DNA from 2 places in the Paenibacillus sp. FSL W8-1187 genome. Region 1 is predicted to be linked to the other one. Evidence: riboswitches for the same ligand, from Rfam matches in the RefSeq annotation. Region 1 holds a riboswitch; the other holds the start of a gene.
What was found. A riboswitch is a leader RNA that binds a small molecule or an ion and turns the genes downstream of it on or off. The one in region 1 is predicted to bind cyclic di-AMP.

Region 1 (3,404 bases):
CTCGTCTGGCTGGCGCGGCGCCGCGTCGGTTTCGGCTATCGGGTGCTGCTCGCGCTCGGCATCGGCCTCGTCGTCGGCGTGACGCTGAACTCCTTGGAGATCGACGCCACGAGCATCAGCACGCTCGGCTCCATTTACGTCAACCTCATCAAAATGCTCGTCATCCCGCTCGTCGCCGTGCTGGTCGTCTCCAGCATCTCGTCGATCTCGAGCCTCGGGCAGCTGCGCAAGATCGGCACCAAGACGATCCTGCTCTTCATCGGCACGACCGGCGTGGCAGCGCTGATCGGCCTGCTCGTGGCGCTGGCGTTCAACCCGGGCTCGGGCATCGCCCAGGAGACGCCGGAAGGATTCGAGGCGCGGACGATTCCGACGTTCTCCGAGGTCATCCTGAACCTCGTGCCGTCCAACCCGATCGGCGACATGGCCGACGCCAAGGTTGTGCCGGTGCTGATCTTCGCGATCTTCATCGCCGTCGCCATCGTGCAGCTCAGCTCGCGCAAGCCGGAGGCGGCCGAGCCGGTGCGCCAAGTCATCGAATCGCTCAAGCAGGTCATGAACCAGGTGACCAAGTACATCATCCGCCTGACGCCATACGGCGTGTATGCGCTGATCGGCTCGATGGCCGCGCGCTACGGCTTCGATACGCTCAAGCCGCTCATCAGCCTCATTCTCGCGACGTATGTCGCGCTGCTGCTGCACTTCATCCTGACGTTCGGCTCGCTCGTCACGTTCTGGGCGAAGCTCAATCCGTTCAAGTTCCTGCGCAAGATCTACCCGACGATCGCCGTCGCCTTCACGACGCGCAGCAGCTACGCGACGCTGCCGGTCAACCTGGAGGTCATCACCAAGCGGCTGCGCGTGTCGCCGCGCATCGCCAGCTTCGTCGCGCCGCTCGGCGCGACGATGAACATGAACGGCTGCGGCGGCGTCTGGCCGGCGGTCGTGGCGATCTTCGTCGCCGAGGTGTACGGCGTGCCGCTCGGCATCTCCGACTACATCCTGATCGTGCTCGTCAGCACGATCTCCTCGATCGGCGTCGCCGGCGTGCCGGGACCGGCGTCGATCTCGACGACGGTCGTCCTGACCGCGCTCGGCCTGCCGCTGGAAGGGCTCGGCCTCGTGCTCGCGATCGACGCCGTCGTCGACATGGGCCGCACGGCGGTCAACGCGACCGGCACGACTGTGTCGTCGCTGCTCGTCGCCGTGTCGGAAGACGAGTTCGACCGCGAGAGCTACAACCGCGACGAGGAAGAGGAGCTGGAGCTGAGCCACGCGTAAAGCAGGGCGCAGCGGAATGAACGGGACGAAGCGGAGCTGGCTCCGCTTCGTCCCTGTTTTCAACTCGATGAACGCAGCGAAGCCCCCGAGGGACAAAGCCCTTCGGGGGCTTCCTGCATGAGCGGATCATGCGGCAGGGATCATCGAGTTGCCTGGATTACATCGAGTGCTGGATATGGATGTCGGAAGATTCGATGAGGTAGTGCCTTCTCCAGAAGGCGGTGGCGGGAAAGGGCATCGCTTCTCTGGAGCCGGGCTCCAGAGCCTTGCGCAAAAGACGGTCCCGATGATCGCTGATCCACTCGGCGTCATAATAGAGCACCGACATGACCTCGTCGCTCGGAACGCCGACGAACGATTGGAACCAGCCGCTCCAGCTCTGCCAGTCGGCGGGAGCCTCGGAGTAGGACATCGTGACGACGGCACGGTGCAGGCTCGAGCCTGCATAAAGATGAAGCGCGACCAGATAGTCGCCGCTGCCGCCTGCAAGCATCGCCGTGGTGCGGCTGATGAACAGGTCGATGCGGCGGATGCGGCGGTCGGGAGCGAGCGGCTCCTCGACCAGAAGAGCAGCGTGGCGGGCGTCGTGCCCCGCCTCCTCGATGACCTCGGACGCATCCAGTACGACCGGAAGCGGCAACGAGGCGGAGCAGGCGATTTCCTGCTCGGCGCAACAGGCGGCGGAGCGGTGGACGGCTCGCAGCCGTCTCGGCTCCGGACCGCCGGTGAAGCGTTCCTGCAAAGACATGGTCGAACCTCTCCTTTGGTTGCTTACGGGGTTAGCTGACGGATTCGGGCCAAGAGAGTAGCCCTACCAGGCGCAGTCCGCGGCGGCTTCGGCAGCCGCGCGTCGGGTGCGCGCCGGATTCACCCCGGCAGGCGCGACAAGGCGCCTGCGGTTGGTTCCCCCGCTTCCACTTTCGTGGAATTCAGCAGAATAGAAATGTGCTGAACTTTATCATACTTCAGGCCGGCCTGTCTTGTAAAAGGCTATATTTAGCGAAAATTCGATGAAATGCTGTCGGGAACTCGTCCATGCGGACCCATCGTCGCTCTAAAGCGCTCTCATGGAAAAGGATCATAATCCGGAGCGCATCCGTCATAGGATGGAAATTAAGATGGAGAAATAGCGCTTCGGAGAGGATGGGGAAGGATGGCGCGGATCAAGGTGGGAAAAAGGCCTCCGCAAGCCGATGCCGGCGGGGAGGAGCGACGGAGCGAGCCGCCCGCAGGCTGGCGCGGCGCCGTGCAGCACTATGTGCAGGCCTGCAACCAGGCCGAGGTGGAGCTGCGCGACAGCGCGCTCGCCGGAATCATGACGGACGCGGACCATCGGCTGCGCCTGCTGCACCGGCTCCAGCGGCAGCGCGAGCGGGCCGAGGAGCGGGATCTGCTCACCTCCCAATGCGAGACGCGGGCCGCGCTGGTCAAGGTCAACGAATCCGGCGCGGAGGTGTCGGTCGTGCTCCAGCTGCATCTGAAGCGGCATGTCCAGCACAAAGGCCGCCAGTATACGGAGGAGCGGATCGAGCGCGAGCGGATATGGCTCGCACCGGCCGGCGCGGACGGGAGCTGGCGGCTGACGCGGGTCGAGCCGCTCGTCGGCGAGCGGCGGCCGCGCTACGGCCATGCCGCGGCGGACAGCGCGCTCGCCGAGCACCGCTCCTACGGCAATGGCGGCGGCAGCGGCATCCAGCCGCCCGGCGCGCCGCGTCCTTTCCTTAACTATGGCGTCGTTCCGCGCATCAACACCCGCTCCCGCGCCTCCCGCTACCGGCGCGAGCTGGTCGCAGCCTACGCGGACCAGTGGTGGAACGAGCCGAATCCCGCTTACGAGGAATTCGAGGTCAACTGCACCAATTATGTGTCGCAGTGCGTCTTTGCAGGGGAAGCGCCGATGAACTATACTGGGAAAAGGGAATCCGGCTGGTGGTACAAGGGACGGACGGGCGGCCAGGAGCAGTGGAGCTACAGCTGGGCCGTGTCCAACGCATTCCAGCTCTACTTGAGCTTTCCGCGCTCGTCCGGCATGCGGGCGACGCCGGTGGAGAGCGCGGCGGAGCTGGAGCTCGGCGACGTGATCACCTACGACTGGAACGGCGACGGCCGCTTCCAGCACACGA
Region 2 (3,404 bases), 660 kb from region 1:
TGAGCGAGGCGAGGAACGGATTTTTGATCCATTTCATCAGCAGGCCGATGCCGAACAGCCGGTACACCGCCTCCTCCTGGATGGCGGCGCACCATGCGAGCAGCGGCATGAGCCAGAGCGCCGCCATGTTGTACGGCGACTGGGTCACGTCCGTCGTCGCCCAGGCGCCTGTGGCGGCCGAGAGACCGCCGAGGATGAGCGTCTGCAGGCCGAGCAGCAGGAAGGCGAACGCGTAGGAAAGCTTCATCGCGCTCCACGCCTCGGCTCCGAAGCCGGGCTCCGAGCCGGCGGTCCAGAGCGGCCGGCCCTGGGCTCGCCACAGCCCGTCTCCGGCCACGAGCGAGAAGTACGCTCCGACCGCCATGACGAAGGTGAGCGCCGTCATGAAGACGAGCTGGGCCATCGCCGCCAGCTCTGCGTTGACCTCGCCCCCGTAGATCGCCCGCAAGCCGTCCAGCAGATTGAAGTTGTTGATTGTGTAGAAGGCGAGGAAGACCAGCGCCAGCGCCCAGCCCCGGCGGAACGACGTGAAGCGCCTCATGACGATGGCGTAGACGATGGCCAGCAGCGTCATGATACCGGACGGCAGCAGATTGCCGAGCAGCGACAATTGCTCGCCGAGCCGGTCCTGCTCCATCGTATAGGCGGCGTAGGAGGCAGGGACCTCGTAGACGGGCTGGAAGCGGGTCAGCCTGATCTCGCCCTCCAGGCGCTCGCCGGCGGCGAGGACGATCAGGCCCGCTTCGCCGACGGTGATCGCCGCCGCCTCGTAGCGGACGGAGCCCTCTTTGGCCGGGCCCGAGCGTCGCAGCTGGCCGAGTCCGAGCTCGTCGGCCTGTCGCTGGACCGTCCGGTCCAGCGCCTCGCCCTCCAGCGCGGAGCTTCCTCCGTCGCCTCCGGTCGGACCGAGCACCTGCTTCCAGCCGACGAGCTTGCCGCTCGTCATGCCGATCTCGACGAGCAGCCGCCGGCCGTCGTCGAAGTTCTGCGTCACCTGCCAGACATCGACGGGCACCTTGAGTCCGGCGCTGCTGTCCAGCGTCTTGCCCAGCTTCTCCTTCGCCACATAGCCCGCCATCAGCCTGTCGGCCTGATGGACCGCGTGGGCGTTCTGGGGCAGCGCGCGCAGCTGCTTCTGGGCAAAGTCGGCCGCAGCCGCCATCGCCTGCCCGCGGCTGACCGGGTGGACCGGCTCGCTCTCCGCGCCGACTCCGGCTGCCGAGGGGATGACCTGCAGCAGCAGGAATAAAGCGGCTCCGATTGCGCCACACCAAACGTATCTTCGAAAAGCCTGGTCAAGATGGGATGAATTCATCGAAGTCCTCCTTGCTGATGGCGCTGCCTGGTTGGATCCATGGTTTAACCTTACCACAGCGGCTTTCCTTTTATCCATGCCGCCCGGCCGCGCGGACGAGCCAGCGGGCAAAAGAGCGAGCGCGGAGGGGCTAGCATCCTCCGCAATGTCCGCCAGCCTCCAAAAACGAAGCAAATCGGCCGCCAACGCCTGCGGACGCATTTGGTAACCTGTCCTTTATCCTATATAATCAAATCCGATCCTATAGAACTTTAAACTGCCGAATTCCGGACGACAAGCGCCGGGAACGGGGGAACCAGCGCGGACGGCGGCTCGTGGAGCCGGACAGCCGATCCGCAGGGGTGAATTCCGCTCGGAACTTTTCCGGGGGGATAGGGCGGCCGTCACGCCCGAATCCGTCAGCTAACCTCGGAGGCTTCCATGACAGGACTCACACAGGCGCTGGGCACCGGGTGTTTCCGGTGCCTATTTGTCGTGTGCAAAAAAAGGAGAATGGCCGCCTATGACCGCTTGGAGGCTGCAGCTGAGGCAGCTGCTCATCCCTTCCCCGCCGAGGATTCTGATCGCCGGCTTCGCTTTCATCATCGCGCTCGGCTCGCTGCTGCTGATGCAGCCGTTCGCGACCGCGGACGGCCTGGGGACGCGCTGGATCGACGCGCTGTTCACGGCGACATCCGCTACCTGCGTCACGGGCCTCGTCGTCGTCGACACCGGAACGCATTATTCGCTGGCGGGCCAGCTCATCATCCTGGTGATGATCCAGATCGGCGGACTCGGCTTCATGACGATGGCGACGCTGTTCGCGCTCGTGCTGCGCAAGCGCATCTCGCTCAAGGAGCGGCTGCTGCTGCAGGAGGCGATGAACCAAGGCTCGATGGAGGGCATCGTACGGCTGATCCGCCGCGTCCTTTTGTACTCGCTCGTCATCGAGGGCTGCGGCGCGCTGCTGTATGCGCTGCGCTTCCTGTCCGACATGCCGCCCGGGCAGGCCGTCTATTACGGCATCTTCCATGCGGTGTCCATGTTCAACAACGCCGGCTTCGACATCATGGGCAACTACAGCAGCATGACCGCCTATGTCGCGGATCCGCTCGTCAATCTCGTCACCGTCTCGCTCGTCATCCTCGGCGGCCTCGGCTTCATCGTCCTGTCCGATCTGGTCGACTTCCGCAGGCATCGGCGGCTGACGCTGCACTCCAAGGTCGTGCTGCTGACAAGCGGCGGCCTGGTGGCGCTCGGGACGGCCGTCATCTTCCTGTTCGAATACGGGAATGCCGGCACGATGGGACCGCTCGACCTCGGCGGCAAGCTGCTCGCGTCGCTGTTCCAATCGGTCGCGACGCGCACCGCCGGACCGAACTCGGTGGACATCGGAGCGCTGACCCAGGCGAGCCTGTTCTTCATGATCCTCCTCATGTTCATCGGAGCGTCGCCCGGCTCGACCGGCGGCGGCATCAAGACGACGACGTTCATGACGCTCGCGGCGGCGATGTGGGCGATGCTCCGGGGCAAGGAGGACATCGTGCTGTTCCGCTACCGGCTCGCCAAGGAGCGCATCCTCAAGGCGCTGACGATCACGATGCTGTCGATCGCCATCGTGCTCGCCTCGACGATGGTGCTCTGCACGCTCGAGGACCGCGACTTCCTGCGCATCCTGTTCGAGACGGTGTCGGCGTTCGGCACGGTCGGGCTGAGCACCGGCATTACGCCGGGGCTGCAGGATGTCAGCAAGCTCGTGATCAGCTTCGTCATGTTCGCCGGCAGGCTCGGCCCGCTGACGATGGCGTACGCTCTCCGGCCCAAGGCCAGCAAGGAATATTACAAGCATCCGGAAGGCAAGATCATCATCGGATAGGAAAGGAAAGAAAGAGAGACAATGGGTAAGGGAGCCAAAGGAAGTCAATTCTGCGTCATCGGACTGGGCCGTTTCGGATCCAGCCTCGGCAAGGAGCTCGTGCAGCTCGGCCATGAGGTGCTCGGCATCGACCGCAGCGAGGAGCTCGTCGACGATCTGAGCGGCACGCTCACGCATACCGCCTGCGCGGACTCGACGGACGAGGAGGCTCTGCGCGCGCTCGGCATCCGCAAT

Region 2: linked by a shared signal. The riboswitch ahead of NYE40_RS18335 (TrkH family potassium uptake protein) and the one ahead of NYE40_RS21250 (hypothetical protein) in region 1 are both predicted to bind cyclic di-AMP.

What each region holds. Positions count from the first base shown of each region.
Region 1 covers NZ_CP150181.1:4,911,658-4,915,061, reverse strand. Annotated here, with positions in the region: gene NYE40_RS21255 (dicarboxylate/amino acid:cation symporter) at 1-1,281, shown strand, start outside; gene NYE40_RS21250 (hypothetical protein) at 1,439-2,029, opposite strand; cyclic di-AMP (ydaO/yuaA leader) riboswitch at 2,035-2,226, opposite strand; gene NYE40_RS21245 (amidase domain-containing protein) at 2,435-3,404, shown strand, end outside.
Region 2 covers NZ_CP150181.1:4,256,243-4,259,646, reverse strand. Annotated here, with positions in the region: gene NYE40_RS18340 (CPBP family intramembrane glutamic endopeptidase) at 1-1,315, opposite strand, end outside; cyclic di-AMP (ydaO/yuaA leader) riboswitch at 1,563-1,747, shown strand; gene NYE40_RS18335 (TrkH family potassium uptake protein) at 1,818-3,170, shown strand; gene NYE40_RS18330 (TrkA family potassium uptake protein) at 3,192-3,404, shown strand, end outside.